Linked DNA regions of Martelella endophytica. The main gene of each other region encodes a partner of the protein of the gene in region 2 in a complex. Links are inferred from orthologs where the notes say so. Each region holds a gene or a part of one and is shown on either strand. Other genes may lie near its edges. The genes, in order: dinB and dnaN.

Region 1 (9,486 bases), 940 kb from region 2 along the record:
TACTACACGAGACAGCCGGGGCCTCCCAGATCGCCACCCCCCGCAGCACCACATTGCGCATTGCTCCAGCCATCGCATCAACCTGCTGCCGCGCGGATAAAGCGCGTTGCCATCGGTTCGGATTACGGAATAGCCATGCTTTGCAGCCGCGTTGGCGACTTCGTCACCGAGGAATGCCGCAGGATACAGTACGGCGATCTCGCCAAGATTGGTGCCGGGTCGACGCTCGCGGATCTCAGAGATCAGTTCCTCGACGAGATATCGTGCGTGCCCGGCATGGCCGCCTGTGCAGGGATGGAAATATATCGTTCCCTCATGGGCACCGTCGGGCGCCTTATAGCCTCGGTTCTCTCCGAGCGCGTATTCGGACGCGCTGACAATCCGCGAGCCGCAGCGATAGTTGAGACCTAGTCGCACCGTTTCGACGTCATCGCGCTCGGACAGTCGTCGCAGCAACTCTGGCGTTGCGCCGGTAAAGCCATAGATGGACTGGTCGATATCGCCGACCGCGAACAACCGCATGCCCGCGCTGAAGCAGAGGCCCATGACCATACCGTGCAACGCACGGCCCAAGTCTTGATACTCGTCTACAGCTAGGATCGGATATTTCGCCACCATCGCCGTTCTAAGCCACTCATTGGCGGCAAGCGCACGCACTGCGAGGAGCGGCATGTCGTCAAAATCTATCAGTCGGCGTGCGCGAAGTTCGGCTTCGTACGCCTCGACCAGTTCGGTAAGCTCGGGATCGAGCGTTCTCCACTCCGGCAGCTCGCGATTGAGGAAGCGGCGACGATGACGGCCGAGCCGCATGTCCCAGTTCTGCGGGTTCTCCGGTCCACCTATTACCTGCGCATGAGCGGCCGCCAATGCGGCTCGAGCCTCCTGCCGAGTCGCCACTTTGAATTCATCGGGTAGGCCCAGTCCGGCCACTTTAGCGTAGGGTAGCAGAATTTGTGTGAGTGAGAATGAGTGAACGGTTCCGATAAAAACGCGTCCGCCGGGTGCGATGCCTAGCGTTTCCAAGCGGCTTTCAAGCTCCCGTGCACATTCGTTATTGTAGGTGATACAGGCAATACCGCGTGGCTCGTCCACATCTTCGCTAAGCATTCTGGCAAGTTTGACCGTCAGCGTCTTGGTTTTGCCGCTGCCTGGCCCAGCCAGCAACACGCAATGCCCCGCAGCTTCATAGGCCTGCCACTGCTTGTCATTAGAACGCAGATCCTCTGCCGCCTTAAGAAAAAGTGCCCTGTTAGACGAGACGGATGACATGATTAATCGCATCTTTAATATAGTCGGGCACGGGCTTGCCGGCCGAACGCGTCGCTAGTCTTTGCGCGAACCGCCCCTTGCCCATTTGCTCGATCATCTTCAGCAGTTCATCAGCGTCGAAATCCTCTGGCTGCGCTTCCCATGCATCAAGGAATGCCTTGCGTCCGGCGCCGAATTTCTGCTCACGGAGGGTGTCGATCATCTCCTGAGCATAGTCCCCCTCGAACAGCTCGGTCTCAAGCGTACTCCCGTTCACGAAGATGCCGAACTTCTCGATTTCCGCAAATGTCTCCTTCCATGTTCCCTTGTCCTCGATGGCTTTGATTACTGCGTCAGTGTCACCCTCCTCAGCGGCTTCGTCGATGATCCGAATGAGCTTGAGCGCCCGATTGTTGGCGCGTGGCATCTCGTCCACTTCGTCATAATCGGTGATCACGGAGAATGGGATGCCCAAAGCGCAGAGCAGCTTGACATACGGCTGAAAGTTCGTCCCGGCGACAGAGCACACCGACACCCCATGCTCATCGAGCGAGATGCCCATACCCTCGGCAAATGCTGGGATCAGAAACCGCTCTGCTTCGCCTTCGACGAGGATGACACCGCGCGCGAAGACCATCTCTGCACGAGTGACATCCAGATATCGCTGGAGATCTTCGGTTTCGGCTTTGGTGAAGTCCGCTGCAGCGGTCGAATATCCCACCGTTCCCTCGTTTAAGGAAGCTCGCAAGAGTAGGAGCGATTCCAACGGGGCAACACTTGCAATATGCGGCGAGTGGGTGGTCAGAATAACCGAAAGCGGACCAGCGGCATCTTCGTCGTTGTCAGCATCAACGCCGTCTCCGCCATCGACGATAGTCTCAAAGAGATGCTTGTAAACTAGGCGTTGAAGATGCGGATGCAGGTGCGCCTCCGGCTCCTCGATCGCGAGCAACGAGTGATCGCGCTTGTTGGCAGTGATCAAGCGCTGCAGATCAAGCAGTTTGAGCGTGAGAAAGATGAGGTTTGCCGAGCCGAGACTGGCGTCGGCGATGCCACGTCGCCCTTCATCTATCAGCAGCCGAATCTGCCGGTTGATGCGCGTGGCGTCGGTCGAGCTGAAGCCAAGTGATGGATGCACATCCTGCTTCGAGCCGGCCATTGCCAAAAATAGCTCTGAGATGTTGACTTCGAGCGTCTTCACCTCATCGAAATCGATCGCCGCGGCACTGGCCCCTGCAATCTTCTCTCCAATTTCTTTGAGAGCATCCTTGTCGATTCCGATGAATGCATCTTCGACGAGAGGACGAAGGGGGGATCGGCGCCAAGCAGCAAGATCGCCCTCCGCATCCCGAAGGGCCTGCAGTAAGTCCATCGTGATGCGGCGCCGAAGATCATGACCGAAGCGCTTAGCTTCATCCTCGCCACCGAAGCAGACAAATGAGAAATCATCGTCACTAGCGGGGGCATGACCAAGGCCAGGCTGAGCACGCAATTGATAAGTAAGGCAGACGGTGTTCGGATCGCTATTGAGTCGATAGTCGGTCAGCACCGCCAAGACGTCGAGGTCGTCCTCAAAATCCTTGATCTCTACCGAAATGGTTATGGTCGTATCAGCGGTAATCTCCTCCAACCCGTCCCAGAAGTCCGCGAGGCCGAGCTGTCGGCCGCTATCGGGCAGTGAGGGGTCGAAGACAAGGCGCAGGCCAAAGAGCAAATTGCTCTTTCCGACGCGGTTTTCGCCGACAATGACAATGTTACCGCCAAGCGCGACATCAAGGTCGCGGAAGTTGCGGAAATTCTCAATCCTGATTCGCGACAGATACATAGTGCCCCCTCATACCAACTTATATCATAACTGATCACATTTCAGCATGACTAGGACTGTTTAGATCGGCCCCGAACTTGTCGTACTCAGTCGTTGTACGAAGGACAGCTTTCGGGGATCTGCAAACGGCCATCGAGTGTCCGAGATGGGGTCGGAAGCGGTCATGGAGGCCGACCGTGGTCTATGGCAGCTGTTTCTTCGCCCACTGCCAAGTCCGGACAGTCCGTTCACGGCCCCGGTTCTGTCGATCTTGTTGCGCCATGAGCGGTCTGGCGGCTAAGCGCCGTCATTCTGGTCGTTTGCGCGGGCTATAGAATTGCCGAAAGTAGCCGCTCGGCTTGCGTATGCTGAATGTTCCCGATTAAGTGGTAAAGCGGAATGGCAGGTCTTGGCGGTCACGCTAGGAAAACTGACATTTGCCTGTCAACGAATCAGCAGCCAATCAAGCAGGCGCTCAACGCACTGGGAGCGACGACGTTTGGGCAATTTTTGGCGATGTAGGAGCGACAGAGATTAAGTTCACTTTTAGGCCGCCTCAGCTCCCCAGCAGTACAATGAACGACTAGCTAATGGGCCATATCATCATGCCCTCTTTTGCGTTCCGTACCTCGCTCAGCGAGGATGCCGGAGTGCGCTCCGGTTTTGCGCTCAATGAAGCCGAGATACTCGCGCATCTGCCGAAGGTGCACAGCTTGCGTGAAGGCCTCGAAGGGGATGTCGCGATGCGGGTGGGATCGGATGAATATGCCGATACGGTCGGTGATCTGCTGTATGCGCTCGGCGTCACCGACGAACCAGGCATGCCGACGCTGGGCATCCGACTGATGAAGCTGGTCGGGCGTGACTGGCGGGAATTTGCGACGCTCGATGAGATGCTGGAAATCGAGGCGGTCGCCAGCCATTATCTGCGCCTGCGCAGCAGCAATGAAGCTGAACAGGCGGCGATCCTGGCGGAATTGAAGGCGATGGTCGCAGGCAAGGCCGGCGTCTGGGACGCGCTCCAAGAGGCGATGACCCATCATCTCGCCTTCTCGCCCTTTTTCACGCGGTCGGTGGCGCTTGCTGATCGGATCACACTCGATGCGCTGTTCGCGAGCGAGCAGCTTCCAGCCGAACCCATGCGCTATTTCGATCAGCGCTTCATCAACTACCTTGCGAGCCATCCCGAACGGCTCAAGGACATTCACTGGCGGCAATTCGAGGGACTGACCGCCGAGTGGTTCCAGCGCGGCGGCTACAGTGTCGAGCTAGGGCCCGGACGCAACGACGGTAGCATCGATGTGCGGCTGTGGAACGCCGACGCACCGCCGGGCGCGCCGCCGGCGGTGATCGTTCAGTGCAAGCGCCAAAAGCGCAAGGTCGGGCGCGTGGTGGTGAAAGCGCTTTATGCCGACATGCTTGAGGAGCGCGCCGATGCAGGGCTTGTGGTAACAACGAGCGACATCAGCCCAGGCGCATCGAGCGACGTGAGCGCGCGTGCTTATCCGATCACGACGGCGAACCGCGCACAGGTGCAAGCGTGGATAGAGGCGATGCGAAGGCCCGAAGCGGGCTTGATAGCAGGCGCATTCTAATGACACGCGCTGTCATCGCGATTATAACTCGCGTTAGTTTTGCCACCTCCAGTGCTTTGAACCGGAAGGTCCGCTTCCGGCCCCTTTACTGCCGTTCACAGCGTGCCAAGGTTTTCTCTCGCTTCTGTCGGACCTGCAGAGTAGACGTCTCTTCCTTCGGTCGTGGGGATCACAGCAAACTCATCTGAGGCTCTCGTATTCCATCAGAGCTTTCCCCTAATGAGGAAAGGGTAATCCCGAGCAGGCGGATACCCTTTTGAATTGGAAACACCTCGGTCAGCATCACGTTGGCAATTCCAGCAATATCGCTTGCACTTCGCATATTTTGGCCAACCGTCCGGCTCCGTGTGATCTGCTGGAAGTCAGCATATTTCACCTTCAGCGTGACGGTCCGCCCACTGATCTGCTTGTTCTCAGCGTGGCGCCAGACCTTCTCTGCAAGCGAAATCAACTCCGCCCTCGCCGCCTCCAACTCGAATATATCGGCAGCAAACGTGTCTTCCGCGCCGATCGATTTGCGCGGCCGATCGGGCTGAACCGGCCGCTCGTCGATCCCCCGCGAGATCCGATAATACCACCCGCCCGACTTGCCGAAGTTGTCACGCAGGAAGGCGAGCGGTTTCTGACGCAGATCGGCTCCGGTCACGATCCCGAGCCGCTGCATCTTTTCGGCCGTCGCCGGCCCGACGCCATGGAATTTCTTGACGGCGAGGTCAGCAACAAATGCCGGCCCCATCTTCGGCGTGATCACGGCCTGACCGTTTGGCTTGTTCAGATCGCTCGCCATCTTCGCGAGGAACTTGCAGTAGGAAATCCCGGCAGACGCGTTGAGGCCGGTCACTTCCTTGATACGGGCGCGAATGATCGTCGCGATCTCGGTTGCGAACGCGATGCCTTGCTTGTTTTCGGTTACATCGAGATAGGCCTCATCGAGCGAAAGCGGCTCGATCAGATCTGTATGCTCGGCAAATATCTGATGAATTTGCGCCGAGACCGACCGGTAGACGTCAAACCGCGGTTTCACGAAGACCAGGTCGGGACAGCGGCGCTTAGCGGTCACGGAGGGGAGCGCGGATCGCACACCAAACGCCCGCGCCTCATAGCTGGCCGCCGCGACGACACCTCTGGCCGCCGAGCCTCCGACTGCGACCGGCTTGCCTCTCAAGTCGGGATTGTCGCGCTGCTCGACGGAGGCATAAAAGGCATCCATATCGACATGGATGATCTTGCGGATGACTGGGGCAGCACCATCCGTTTTGACCTCGTGGTCTCTTTCCAAGGCTGTCATTTCATCCAGGGCGGCCATGACCATCTCAAGAGCGTGATCCGTGACGACGTTATTCGTCTTAGGAGTTTTCAGGAGGGTCGACCACGACCAGCATGTTTCCGGGCAGCGGTCGCTGAAGGTGTTTCACATCTGCCCACTCGCCGGTGAGCCACAGAGCGACTTCCTCCGGCGTCGTCAGGATCGCCGGCATCGCCTTCTCATGAATGGGTTTGACGATCTCGTTCGGTGTTGTCGTAAGAAACCCGAACAGTTCGTATTCCTGTTCGCCATCGCGGACCTTCCGCACACCCTTCCACGGCGTCCAGAAACCGGCAAAGAACATCAGCGGCCGGTCGGGGTTCTGCGCAAACCAGGCATTCGGCACGCGCCCGCCCTCCACCTTGCTGGCGGGATCGGGTTCTGCAAATGACGTGAACGGCACGACGCAGCGGCTTGTCGGCCCAAGCCAGCGCCGCCAATGCGGAGATCCGACGTTGCGGATATTGGTGACCCCACGATCGGCCTTGCCTTTGACGAAGGCCGGCGGCGTCGGCATGCCCCAGGTGGCACTGACGATTTCCCGTTTGCCATCGCCACCGACGCGAACGATCGGCGCCAGCGTGTTGGGATAGACGTTGAGCGACGGCTCGTTCCATCCGGCCTTGTCGCTCATCGCCTTGCTAAACTGGACGACGGCATCCCGTGTCGTCGTCAGATTGTAGAGATTGCACAAGTCCCCTCTCCGTTAGCGCCACATCCCGCGCATCCGCGCGCCGACATCAAGCCGAACCTGCCGCGGGCCCGCGTTGTTCTGTTGCCCGGGCTTCACCACCGGCCATGTCCTGTTCTCAAAATGCTGCAACAACATAGCGGGAATGAATCGGGTCCGCGAGGCATAGACATGCCTGTCGCCGGTCGAGGACTGTCCATGCGTGAAGAAGCGCTGTGGAACGACAAGGTTCAGGCTGTCCCGTGCCCGCGTCATAGCCACGTAAAGCAGGCGTCGCTCTTCCTCGATGTCGTCGGTCGTGCCGACGCCAAGATCGGAGGGAATGCAACCGTCGACCGCATTGAGGACGAAGACCGAGCGCCACTCCTGCCCCTTGGCCGAATGGATGGTCGAGAGGATCAGATAATCCTCATCGAGCAGAGGCACACCGGCCTGTCCGGAGGTAGCATCGGGCGGGTCGAGCGTCAGCTCGGTCAGGAACCGTTCCCGTGACGGATAGCCAGCGGCAATGTCTTCAAGCTGCAGAAGATCGGCACGGCGCATCTCGAAGTCTTCATGGATGCGCTCCAGATACGGCTCATACCATGCCCGGACCCGGCCGATTTCAGCGGGCCAGCCCATGTTTGATTGGCGGAGGTCCGTTACCAAGGACACAAGACCCGGCCAGTCGGCTACTGCTCGCGCGGGCGCTGGCAGGGCCGCCAGTGTCTCTACCGGATCGGTGGTTTCAGCAATCGCGTCCAGCGCATTTTGCGCCGAGGCCGGCCCCACACCTGGCAAGAGCTGCATCAGCCTGAAGCCCGCCACGCGATCGCGCATGTTCTGGGCAAACCGGAGTGCTGCCAGCATGTCCTTCACATGCGCGGAATCGAGGAATTTCAGGCCACCGAACTTCACGAAGGGAATGTTGCGACGGGTGAGTTCCACCTCCAGCGGCCCACTGTGATGGCTCGCACGAAACAGCACGGCCTGGTCCTTCAGCCGCATGCCACCCTCGCGATTGTCGAGCACCTCGTCGGCAATGAACCGCGCCTGATCGCCCTCGTCGCGAACCGTCACCAGCCGCGGCTTTTCGGTTGAAACGCGGTCGGTCCAGAGATCCTTGGTGTAGCGCTCCTGGGCAAGACCGATGACGCCATTGGCCGCAGCGAGGATCGGCTGCGTCGACCGGTAATTGCGGTCGAGCGTGATCACATCGGCCTTCGGCGAGAATCCATTCGGGAAGTCGAGGATGTTGCGAACCGTGGCCGCCCGGAACGAATAGATCGACTGCGCATCGTCACCGACCACCGTCAGCCCCCGGCCGCCAAGTTTGAGCGCCATCAGGATCGAGGACTGCAGGCGGTTGGTATCCTGGTATTCGTCGACCAGCACATGATCCCAGCGTCCGCCGATCTCGGTGGCAAGCGCCGGATCGCCCATGGTCTGCGCCCAGTAGAGCAGCAGGTCATCGTAATCGAGGACGTTCTGGACCTGCTTGGCCTCGACATAGGCCGCAAACAGCTCCCTCAGTTCCTGTTCCCAGGCGGCACACCACGGAAAGTTCGCTCTCAGGATTTCCGAGAGTGGCGCCTCGGCATTGACGGTGCGCGAATAGATCGAAAGGCAGGTGCCCTTGGCCGGAAACCGGCTTTCTGTCTTGGAGAAGCCGAGCTCATGGCGGGCGAGGTTCATCAGATCGGCCGAATCCTCGCGGTCATGGATGGTGAACTGCGGATCGAGACCAAGCTCGATCGCATACTCGCGCAACAACCGGGCGCCGATACCGTGGAAGGTGCCGGACCAGGCAAGCCCGTCCGCCATGATCCCGGCCTTGTCACCAAGCGTCTTTGCGCAGATCCGCTCGACACGCTTTCCCATTTCGGCGGCGGCACGACGGGAAAAGGTCATCAGCAGGATCCGGCGCGGATCCGCTCCGGAGATGACGAGCTGGGCCACGCGATGGGCAAGCGTATTGGTCTTTCCGGAGCCCGCTCCCGCAATGATCAGCAGCGGTCCGCCGATGGCGCCATCAGGCAAATCCGTGCCATGCAGAACCGCGGCCCGCTGGTTGTCGTTCAATTTTTCGAGATGCGCCGCGCTCATACCGCCCTACCCTAAACCCCTTGTGATTCAACGACGCGCGCCTCACGCATCGGTGTTCTGTCCCAGTCGCCGTCCACAGGGCCCGCCAATGAGGTCGATTGACTCGAAACCTAAGAAAGAACAAATAAGGAACATATCGGAGAATTCCGCCGTTGCAAAGTCCTGAAGGAGACAGTCCGACACCATGCCGAACCCCGCATCCAGTCCCGCCATCGCAGAGCTTCGGGAGCGCATCGCGCATCTCGAAGGACCGGGTGGACGCGCGCGTTCGGTTCTGCCGTTCGGCCTGAAGGACATCGATCGCAGACTTCCAGGCGGCGGTCTGGCGCTCGGCTGTCTGCATGAGGTGGCGGGCGGCGGCAATGGCGCTGTCGATGGAGCGGCGGCTGCATTGTTCGTGGCGGGCATTGCCGCACGCACCCGAGGCAAGGTGCTCTGGGTGGTCACGCGACCAGACCTGTTTGCACCGGCCATCGCCCAGGCCGGGCTTCAGCCCGACCGCGTGATCCATGTCGAGGCCGGCGACGAAAAGGCTCTGCTCGCCTGTTTCGAGGAAGGGCTTCGCCATGGCGGGCTCGGCGCGGTTGTCGCGGAGACGGCGCGTCTTTCCATGACCGCCTCGCGCCGTCTGCAACTGGCGGCCGAGACTTCCAACACCATCGGGCTGGCTTTGCGCCGATGGCGACGGCAGACCGAGGCCGGCGATTTCGGGCAGCCGACGGCGAGCGTCACCCGCTGGCGGGTCTCCGTCCTGCCC
Region 2 (9,426 bases):
GAGGCCGCCTGCACCGGGCCGAAGGCAAGCCCGATGATCACGCCGTAAGCAAGAAACGCCTTTTCCGCTCCGGCTGAGAACAGACCGCCGCCACCGGGCCCGAGCGGAAGCAGCCCGAACAGGGTCGCGCCATCGTCCGTCGAGACGACGCCGAGCGTCGCCATGATCAGCATGACGAGGGCGGTGACGATCACCGGGCCGGCACTCACCAGCCGCCCGAGCCGGGCAGCGATGAAGCAGCCGAAGATGGCCGCGACGTTCAGCACGATGCCGAAAATGCCGATCTCCATGGTCGACCAGCCGAAGGTCGCCGCCGCGAAGGCGCCGCCGAGGATCAGCAGGCCGTTGACGCCGTCCATGTAGAGCATGCGGGCAATGAGGAAGCGGAGCAGGTCCGGCCTGTCCTTAAGCGAGAGCACCGTCCGTTTCAGTTCGGAGAGGCCTTCGGCAACGGCATGGCCGGCACGCTTGCGCCGCGCGATATCCGGCGTGAAAACCAGCATCGGCAGCAGGAAGATGAGGTACCACGCAGCCGAGAGCGGTCCGGTCAGCCTCGCCGGCTCTCCTGCGATGGCATCGAGCCCGAACAGTGCGGGCTGGCCGAGAAGGGTGAGGCCGGTATCGGGATCGGCAGCGAACCAGAGAAGGAAGCTGATGAGAAAGATCATGCCGCCGAGATAGCCGAGCCCCCACGCATCGTTCGAGGTCCGGTTGAGAGCTTGAGGCGGCACCAGATGCGGCAGCATCGCATCGTTGAAGACCACGGAGAGTTCGGCCGCGACGGTCGCGAGCACGATGAAGGCCGCCGGCCAGAAATAGCCGCTGCCGGGCGCGGCAAGCCAGAGCATTGCGAGGCCTGCGACCTGCAGGACGGCGAGCATGCCGATGAACCGCTTGTTGCCGCCGGCCGCATCCGCGAGCGCGCCGGCCACCGGCGCGCCAAAAGCGATGATGATGCCGGCAACCGTCGCGGCATTCGCCCAGGCCGCCTGGCCCGCAACCGGGTCGGCCCCGAGCTCGTTGACGAAATAGGGACCGAAGATGAAGGTGGTGACGACGGTGAAGAAGGGCTGCGCGGCCCAGTCGAACATCATCCATCCGAAAACGCCGCGTCGGCCACCCGTCGCGATATCTGTTTCGTCGCCGGCAATCGTCAAGCCACCATCCCCTGCATAGAACGTGCGGCAGCATTGTCTGCGGCACTGTGCTTGTCCAGAGCGGACATCGTCGTTGCGGTACTGTCGCGGCACCTCTTCGCCGGATCGGCAGACGGTTTGCCTTTCCCGCCTGATGCGCTAGGGATGGTCGCGTCAGCCCCTGCCCCAAAGGAAATCCCCGCCATGCCTGCACGACGCGCCCACGACCTGCCCTATCGCCCGAATGTCGGCGTCATGATCCTCAATCCCGAAGGCAAGGTCTGGCTCGGCCGGCGGCTTTCGGAGAACAACACCGAGTCCGATGGCACACCGCAGCTCTGGCAGATGCCGCAGGGTGGCATAGATCCCGGCGAGACGCCGCTTGTGGCGGCAAAACGCGAGCTTTACGAGGAGACCGGCATGAAGACGGTCGAACTCCTTGCCGAGACCAGGGGATGGATCAACTACGATCTTCCCGACCATCTGATCGGTATCGGCCTGCACGGGCGCTACCGTGGCCAGACCCAGCGCTGGTTCGCCTTCCGCTTCAACGGCGACGAGAGCGAGATCGCCATCGATCCGCCGCCTGAAGGCCACGCGCGCGAGTTCGATGCCTGGCAGTGGGCCGATATCGACGCGCTCCCCTCGCTCATCGTCGCCTTCAAGAGGGCGGTCTATGAACAGGTCGTCGCTGAGTTCCGGCACCTCGTTTCCGGCTGATCTGCCGAAACTTTCGGTCGTGCAATGCGTTCTTCAGGTGCGGGGAAGCCCGCCGCCGCAAGAGGGATCCCGATGCCGCCCGGCAGGTTCGAACAGTGCCACATCGTGTTGAACGCCAATGCGGGGAGCGCCGAGAAGGCGGACCTGGCGGAAACGCTTGTCGAGCGCTTCACCGAAGCCGGCATCCGCGCGACCATCGATGCCGATCGCGAAGCGCCGCTTGAGGCGCGTATTCTTCGCGCCGTGGAAAGCGAGGCACCGCTGATCGTCGCCGCCGGCGGCGACGGCACGGTCACGGCGATCGCGGAGGCCCTGATCGGTACCAGGAAGACGCTTGCCATCGTGCCGCTTGGCACGGCCAATCTTCTCGCGCGCGATCTCGATATCCCGCTGGATATCGATACGGCGATCGGCGCGATCCCCGACATGCACGTCCGCCACATCGATGCTGGCGTGCTGAACGGCCGGGTTTTCCTGCACAAGGTGGTGGTCGGGCTGGTGCCCGGCATTGCCGCCGGACGGGAACGCATCCGCCACCGCTCCGGCCTTCGCACCTATCTGGGCCTCGCCGCCTATTTCCTGCGCCGCCTCGCCCGCGCCCGACCGATGATCGCGCGGATCGAAAACGGCGAGAGCCGCACCGAGAGGCTCTATTCGGTGGCTGTGGCCAACAATGGCTATGACGAGGGCTTCGGGCGCTTCTTCGCGCGAAGCCGGCTTGATCGCGGCGTGCTCTGCCTCTACCGCATCCGGCGGCTGACACTCGCCGATGTTTTCCGACTGACCATCGGCATGCTCATCGGCCGCTGGCGCAATGACGTGGCGATCGATGTCGCCGAAGTGCGCACGGTGCGGCTGCGCGGCCGCAAGCCGGCAACGCAGGTGATGATCGACGGCGAAATCGCCCTGATCACCGGCACGCTCGATTTCTCGATCCGACCCGGCACCGTGGCGGTGCTGGCACCCCCAAGCTGACGGGAGAGCCCCGATGCGCATCGCCCACCTCTCAGACCTCCACTTCGGACATCACGACGACGGGCTTGCCGGCATGATTGCCGACGAGGTCAACGCCCGCCGACCCGATCTCGTCGTCGTCAGCGGCGATTTCACCCAGACCGGCAGCGAGGCCGAATTCGAAACCGCCGCGGCCTTTCTGGAAACACTCGATGCGCCATTCTTCGCCGTGCCCGGCAATCATGATGTCCCGGCGCGCAACCTGCTCGCACGCTTTACCGAGCCATACGGCCTCTATCGCACCCATATCCACCCCGAGATCGAGCCCCTGTTTGAGGGGCGAAAGGTGGTGCTTGCCGGCATCAACACGGCGCGGCGGCTGCGACTCGGCCTGAACTGGTCGCACGGCTCGATCAACGGAAAGCAGCTTGGTGCCTTGCGGGAGCGCCTGGAGACGGCAGACCCGGCCGCCATCCGGGTGATCGTCGCGCATCATCCGTTGCTGCAGCCGGAAATCCCCGGCGAGAAGGCGATGCGCCTAGTGAAACACGCCGACCGCGCGCTTGAGACCTTCGCGACACTCGGTGTGCGCCTCGTCCTGTCCGGGCACTTCCACATGTCCTATGTCCGCCGCTACCCGCACCAGAACGAGGTCCAGGAGGGCGCACCGGCAGGCGCGCGTCAGGCCGCTGCGGCCCCTATCCTTGTGGTTCAAGCCGGCTCGGCGATCTCGACCCGGCTGCGTGGCGAGCCCAATGCCTACAACATCATCGATATCGAGGGCGAAAGCCTGAAGGTGTCGGTGCGGCAATGGCAGGACGGACAGTGGGTCGACGGCGATGTCACCCATGCGCCGCCGCTTGCGCCGCCCCGCATGGGTGGAAACGCATAAGGCCCGGCGCGCGGGCCGGGCCTTGAAACAGCAAAGATCGCTAAAGCCTATTCGGCTTCGTTGGTCGCGCCGGCGTTGAGCTGGGCGTATTTCTTTTCGCCAAGCGATTCCAGCAGCTCAAGCTGGGTCTCGAGGAAGTCGATGTGACCTTCCTCGTCGATCATCAGTTCTTCGAAGAGCTTCATGCTGACGTAATCGCCAGCCTCGTGACAGATGTCGCGACTTTCCTTGTAGGAATTGCGCGCCTCGTATTCACCGGCGAGATCGCCTTCGAGGACTTCCTTAACGGTCTGGCCGATGCGCAGCGGCGCCACGGTCTGCAGGTTGGGATGGCCTTCGAGGAAGATGATGCGGTCAACGAGCTTGTCGGCGTGGTGCATCTCTTCGATGGACTCGGCACGCTCCTTGGCGGCGAGCTTGGTCAGGCCCCAGTCTTCGAGAAGACGGTAGTGAAGCCAGTACTGATTGACGGCGCCGAGCTCAAGAAACAGGGCTTCGTTCAGCCGCTCGATTACTTTTTTGTCGCCTTTCAACGTCCGTTCTCCTTTTATGTTCCTGGAATTGCTTCAGGCGGCTCAAAAAATCACAAAACTTCTCGCCGGTCGAGTGGCGATTGTGGTGATACTGCTCTGAAGTACGGACGATGATATCGATGACGTTGGGAAAACAGCCGCAACACCGGCCCCGCTTCGACATGCGGTGGTAGACCTTGGCCGGAACTATGATTTGCCAGCAATCCTCATCGAGGAGTTCGGTAACGACCTCCACGATTTCCTTTTCAGTAATGAAATTGCAGCTGCAGACAAGCATTCTCTCACCATTGACGGCTGTCACTGATGGCCTCTCTTCGCAAAAGAGGATGCTCATTGTCAAGATTAAACCTGAGTATCGGACTCACATTCCCTTAAATGTGATGCGGCGAGGGCCGCGACATTAAGCCTCAGGCAAATAGGGCGGCGCCTAGCGACGCCGCCAGAAGGGCGCAGATCAGTTGACGGCGGCCGTGACCGCGCACGGATCCACACCATAGGCCGGCGCGCAGCCCTTCGTCGCAGCAACAGTACCGGGCGCCACGAGAGAGGCAGCCACAATGATCAGAGCCGCACCAGCAAACAGGACAGCAATCGATTTACCCATTTTGGAAGACACCTTATTTTCACCAAAGTCCCGTCGGGCCATCATCCCTGTGACCCTTCAATAAACAGTAAAGACGCAAGCGGTATGACGGGTTCCCGACAATGCGCATTTTTTATGTCATGTGTGGCGCAGGTGTCCTGTCTTAAGCAGGCTTTCCGAATTGTCCATGCTGACGGTACTGCACCAGATAGCTGGGCAGGATGGCGTCGAGCTGGGCCGGGCGAATGCCCAGGCCCTTCAGCGTGCGGCCTTCCGCTTCGGCTTCCTTCGACACGATCGTATCGGTCTTCAGAAGCTTCACCTGGTCGGCGGTCAGCGGCGGCTTGATGAGCGGAATGGCAGCAGCAATGCCGCCAATCAGCGAGGCGAGCCCGAAGGGCAGCGAGACCAGCGCGCGCTTGCGGCCGGTCGCGGAAAGCACCTTTTCGAGGCATTCACGGAAGGTGAGAACGTCACGCCCTCCGAGTTCGTAGGTCTTGCCCTTTTCGACCTTGCCGTCAACGGAACGGGCAATGACCTCGGCAACATCGCCGACATAGACGGGCTGGAACTTCGTCTTGCCACCGCCGATGAGCGGAAGGAAGGGCGAGATCAGCGTCATCTTGCCGAACTTGTTGAAGAAGTCGTCCTCAGGGCCGAACACGATCGACGGCCGCATAATGACAGCATCGGGACAGATTTCGCGGACAGTGGCTTCCGCCTGGCCCTTCGACCGGGCGTAATGCGACAGGCTGTCGGGATCGGCGCCGATGGCGGAAACATGGGTGAGCGCGGCGCCGGCATCGCGCGCCGCTTCGGCAATCAGGCGGGCGCCCTCTGCCTGGACGGCGTCGAATCCGTTCTTGCCGCTTTCAAACAGCACGCCGACGCAGTTGACGACATGATCGGCGCCCTCGACGGCCCGGCGCACGGAATCACCGTAACGCAGATTGGCCTGCATGAAGGTGATCTGGCCGACATTGCCGAGCGGCTGCAGGAACAGCGCCAGATCGGGACGGCGCACGGCGACGCGGATGCGATAGCCTCGCTTGGCCAGAAGCCGGACGACATAGCGGCCGATAAAACCCGAACCGCCGAAAACCGTGACCAGCGGGGGAATGTTCGAAAGCGTCATGCCTAGCTCCTGATGTCGTCGAAACCCTGAAAGTTTACCCCCGTCCCTTAGCCCAATCCGGACCCGAGGTGAAGGGTCAAGCTGCCGCACTGCGATATTACAATCATGGCAACCGTCAAAATTGCAGACCGCGTGACCAAAGCGACACAGAGACGGTTGCGGGCGGCCGCAAGTGGTCGTCCGTCAATCGTTTGCCGGCGCCATCATTGTCGTCTGCATCTCCGTCAGCACCTGCTGTGCTGCGGCACGCGGATCGGACGCAGCGACGATCGGCCGGCCGACAACCAGATGACTGGCACCGGCGACTATGGCGTCGCGTGGTGTCATGACGCGCTTCTGGTCGTTGGCTGCGACGCCCGCGGGGCGGATGCCCGGGGTAACGATCGCCATTTCGGGACCGGTGATCGCGCGGACCCGCTCGGCTTCCGCCGCCGAGCAGACGATGCCACCCATGCCGGCCGCCCGCGCCTGCTCCGCCCGCTTTTCGACCAGGGTTCGCGCATCGGTCGTGTAGCCGGCCTCGATCAGGTCGCCGTCATCCATGGAGGTGAGCACCGTGACGCCGAGGAGGCAGAGCGGCGTTCCGGCCGCGGCCTCGACCGCCGCGCGCATCGCCTTCGGATAGGCGTGCAGCGTCAGCATGGTCACACCCATCCGGGAAATGTTCTCCACCCCCTTCGCCACCGTGTTGTCGATGTCGAGGAGCTTCATGTCGAGAAATACCTTCTTGCCGCTGTCGACCAGTTCGCGGGCAAAGGAAAGCCCGCCGGCAAAGGCGAGCTGGTAGCCGATCTTGTAGAAGCTGACGCTATCGCCGAGCGTCTCGACCATGGTGGCCGCCTCGGCGACGGTCGGTACATCAAGCCCCACAATGAGTCGATCGCGTGCAATCATTGTCCGGTCCATCCCTGCCATGTTTCGATGGGTGTCCAATCGCACAAAACCGCCCTTTCGGAAAGGCTGAAGGCGAAAAGATTGCCGCCACCACCAGCGCCCTGATCCTCGGCGCGGCTGATTTCAACACCTTTCAGATGGCATTTGAGCAGCGTTCCGACAACGCCATGGCCGACGAAGGCGACCGGCTGACGGGTGTCATGCCTTGCCAGCACATCATTCACCGCCGTCACGATCCGCTTTTGCGCGTCGACCGCGCGCTCCCAGCCGCGAAAGGACTTCTCCGGCTCGGCAAAGAAGGCGTCCGCCGCGGCCTCGAAGACATCGGGCGGCAGGAAGCCGGTCGCGCTGCGGTCGTTTTCGTGAAAATCAGGCAGGATTTCGGGTTCGATGCCGGTGGCCCGGCCGAAGAACGCGGCCGTTTTCTTCGCTTTCACCTCGTCGCTGGAAACGATACGGGAAAGCGCCTGCACCCAGGAGAGGCGGGCGGCCGTCTCGGCGCGGGCGGCGCCCGTCGCCGAGAGCCCCCAGTCAGGCACCGGCACCTCGGGATCGATCAGAACCTGCGGGTGGGTGATGTAGACGGCGAACACGATCCCCTCCCCGCATGGCCTGCTAGACGCGCATCGGCATCAGGACATAAAGCGCCTGATCGTTCGCGGTATCGCGCACCAGCGTCGGCGAACCGGCATCGGCAAACAGGAAGATCGCCTCATCGCCGGTGAGCTGGCCGGTGATGTCGAGGAGGTACTTGGCGTTGAAGCCGATATCCATCGGCTCGCTCTCGTAGCCGACGGGAAGCTCGTCGGTGGCGCTGCCGGAATCGGGATTGTTGACGGTGAGCGTCAGTTGCCCCTCGGTCAGCGACAGCTTGACCGCACGGCCGCGTTCCGACGAGACCGTCGACACACGATCGACTGCGCGGGTGAAATCCTGGCAATCGATGCGCATCTCGCGGTCGTTATTGGCAGGGATGACACGCTGGTAATCCGGGAAGGTGCCGTCGATCAGCTTCGAGGTCAGCACCACGGAACCGATGGTGAAGCGGATCTTGGCATCGGAAACCTCGACCTTCACGATGATTTCCGGGTCGTCCATGAGCTTCTGCAACTCGCCGACCGTCTTGCGCGGGATGATAACGCCCGGCATGTTTTCGCAGCCCGACGGTGCGTCGACCTCGGCACGGGCAAGACGGTGGCCATCGGTGGCGACGGCACGCAGCTTCAGCGCCTTGCCCTCGCTCATGGCGTGGAAGAAGATACCGTTCAGATAGTAGCGGGTTTCCTCGGTGGAGATCGCGAACTGGGTGCGATCGATCAGCATCTTCAGATCGCTGGCCTTCAGCTGGAAGGCATGGCTGAAGGTGCCGGCCGTAAGATCCGGAAAATCCTCCTGCGGCAGGCACTGCAGCGAAAACTTGGACCTGCCGGAAGCGACCGAGATGGTCTGCCCGTCGGTATCGGTTGCAAGCGAGACTTCCGAGCCGTCTGCGAGCTTGCGCACGATTTCATAGAGAAGATGTGCGGGCACCGTGGTCGCACCGGCCTGCTCAACCATTGCCGGCGTCTTCTCGGTGATCTCGAGATCGAGGTCGGTCGCCTTCATCTCGAGGTCAGCGCCTTCGGCCTTCAGGAGAACATTGGAGAGAATCGGAATGGTGTTGCGGCGCTCGACCACGCGATGGACGTGGTTCAGGGACTTCAACAGATTGGATCTCTCAAGCGTGATACGCATGACTTTCGCTTTCACTCTTTCGCCCGGACGGGTGCCGGCAGGCAGTCAATGAGGCATGCGCCACAAGGGGCACAGGCGGGGAGACAAAATGACCCCATTTGAGCTTCGAATGCAAGGGGCTCCTATCTGCTGCGGGGTTTATCCCAATCACTGTTTTGACAAGAGGCCTCACGACCGCCAGGCAGCCCTCTTGCCGGCTGCCTGGCGGTCGTGTTCAAAGGAAAGGGAAACTGAGCGGGAATGACAGCATGAGCGACGACAGCAACCGGTTTGAAATTTCAGGCCACGCCATCGAGGCGCGGCCGCTGGCGCCGGGGCTCTATCTTGTTGCGACCCCGATCGGCAATCTTGGCGACATCACCATAAGGGCGCTGGAAACGCTGGCCGGTGCCGATATTCTCGCCTGTGAGGATACCCGCGTCACCCGCAAGCTGCTCGACCGCTTCGCCATTCGCAAGCGTCCGTTCGCCTATCACGAACACAATGCGGAACAGGCCGGCGAAAAGCTGATGGAAGCGCTCCGCGATGGCAAGAGCGTTGCGCTCGTCTCCGATGCGGGGACGCCGCTCGTTTCCGACCCCGGTTACCGGCTGTCGCTGTTGGCGATCGCCGAAGGCATCAGGGTGACGCCGGTTCCGGGCGCCTCCGCACCGCTTGCAGCCCTCGTCGGCGCTGGCCTGCCGAACGATGCCTTCTTCTTCGCGGGCTTTCCGCCGGCAAAGGACAAGGGGCGGCGCGACCGCTTCGCCGAACTGACCACGGTGCAGGCGACGCTGATCTTCTTCGAATCGCCCCACCGCATCGGCGCCACACTTGCAGCCGCCGCAGACGTTCTGGGGGCCGAA

Evidence for each region.
Region 1: the proteins of dnaN (region 2) and dinB are in contact, whole or in part, in a solved structure (PDB 1OK7), measured with the Escherichia coli proteins. The link is inferred for Martelella endophytica from one-to-one orthologs.

Annotation. Positions count from the first base shown.
Region 1 is NZ_CP010803.1:3,527,858-3,537,343, reverse strand. The notes cover bases 3,877-6,840. They hold dinB (DNA polymerase IV), read right to left. Parts: upstream 5,936-6,840; coding sequence 4,817-5,935; downstream 3,877-4,816. Other genes in these bases: TM49_RS16220 (ATP-dependent helicase), read right to left, coding at 6,660-6,840; TM49_RS16225 (SOS response-associated peptidase), read right to left, coding at 5,994-6,647; TM49_RS16235 (restriction endonuclease), read left to right, coding at 3,877-4,647. In the rest of the region: TM49_RS16245 (ATP-dependent helicase), read right to left, coding at 1-1,269; TM49_RS16240 (ATP-dependent nuclease), read right to left, coding at 1,250-3,073; more of TM49_RS16235, read left to right, coding at 3,643-3,876; more of TM49_RS16220, read right to left, coding at 6,841-8,729; TM49_RS16215 (ImuA family protein), read left to right, coding at 8,914-9,486. UniProt on the Escherichia coli protein: Poorly processive, error-prone DNA polymerase involved in translesion repair and untargeted mutagenesis. Copies undamaged DNA at stalled replication forks, which arise in vivo from mismatched or misaligned primer ends.
Region 2 is NZ_CP010803.1:4,468,770-4,478,195, forward strand. What follows is about bases 6,523-9,426. They hold dnaN (DNA polymerase III subunit beta), read right to left. Parts: upstream 8,582-9,426; coding sequence 7,463-8,581; downstream 6,523-7,462. Other genes in these bases: pyrF (orotidine-5'-phosphate decarboxylase), read right to left, coding at 6,523-6,847; TM49_RS20875 (histidine phosphatase family protein), read right to left, coding at 6,844-7,440; rsmI (16S rRNA (cytidine(1402)-2'-O)-methyltransferase), read left to right, coding at 8,830-9,426. Also shown: TM49_RS20830 (MFS transporter), read right to left, coding at 1-1,094; TM49_RS20835 (RNA pyrophosphohydrolase), read left to right, coding at 1,341-1,856; TM49_RS20840 (diacylglycerol/lipid kinase family protein), read left to right, coding at 1,929-2,831; TM49_RS20845 (metallophosphoesterase family protein), read left to right, coding at 2,845-3,702; bfr (bacterioferritin), read right to left, coding at 3,750-4,235; TM49_RS23240 (BFD-like (2Fe-2S) protein), read right to left, coding at 4,183-4,569; TM49_RS23745 (hypothetical protein), read right to left, coding at 4,690-4,839; TM49_RS20865 (complex I NDUFA9 subunit family protein), read right to left, coding at 4,982-5,953; more of pyrF, read right to left, coding at 6,137-6,522. UniProt on the Escherichia coli protein: Confers DNA tethering and processivity to DNA polymerases and other proteins. Acts as a clamp, forming a ring around DNA (a reaction catalyzed by the clamp-loading complex) which diffuses in an ATP-independent manner freely and bidirectionally along dsDNA.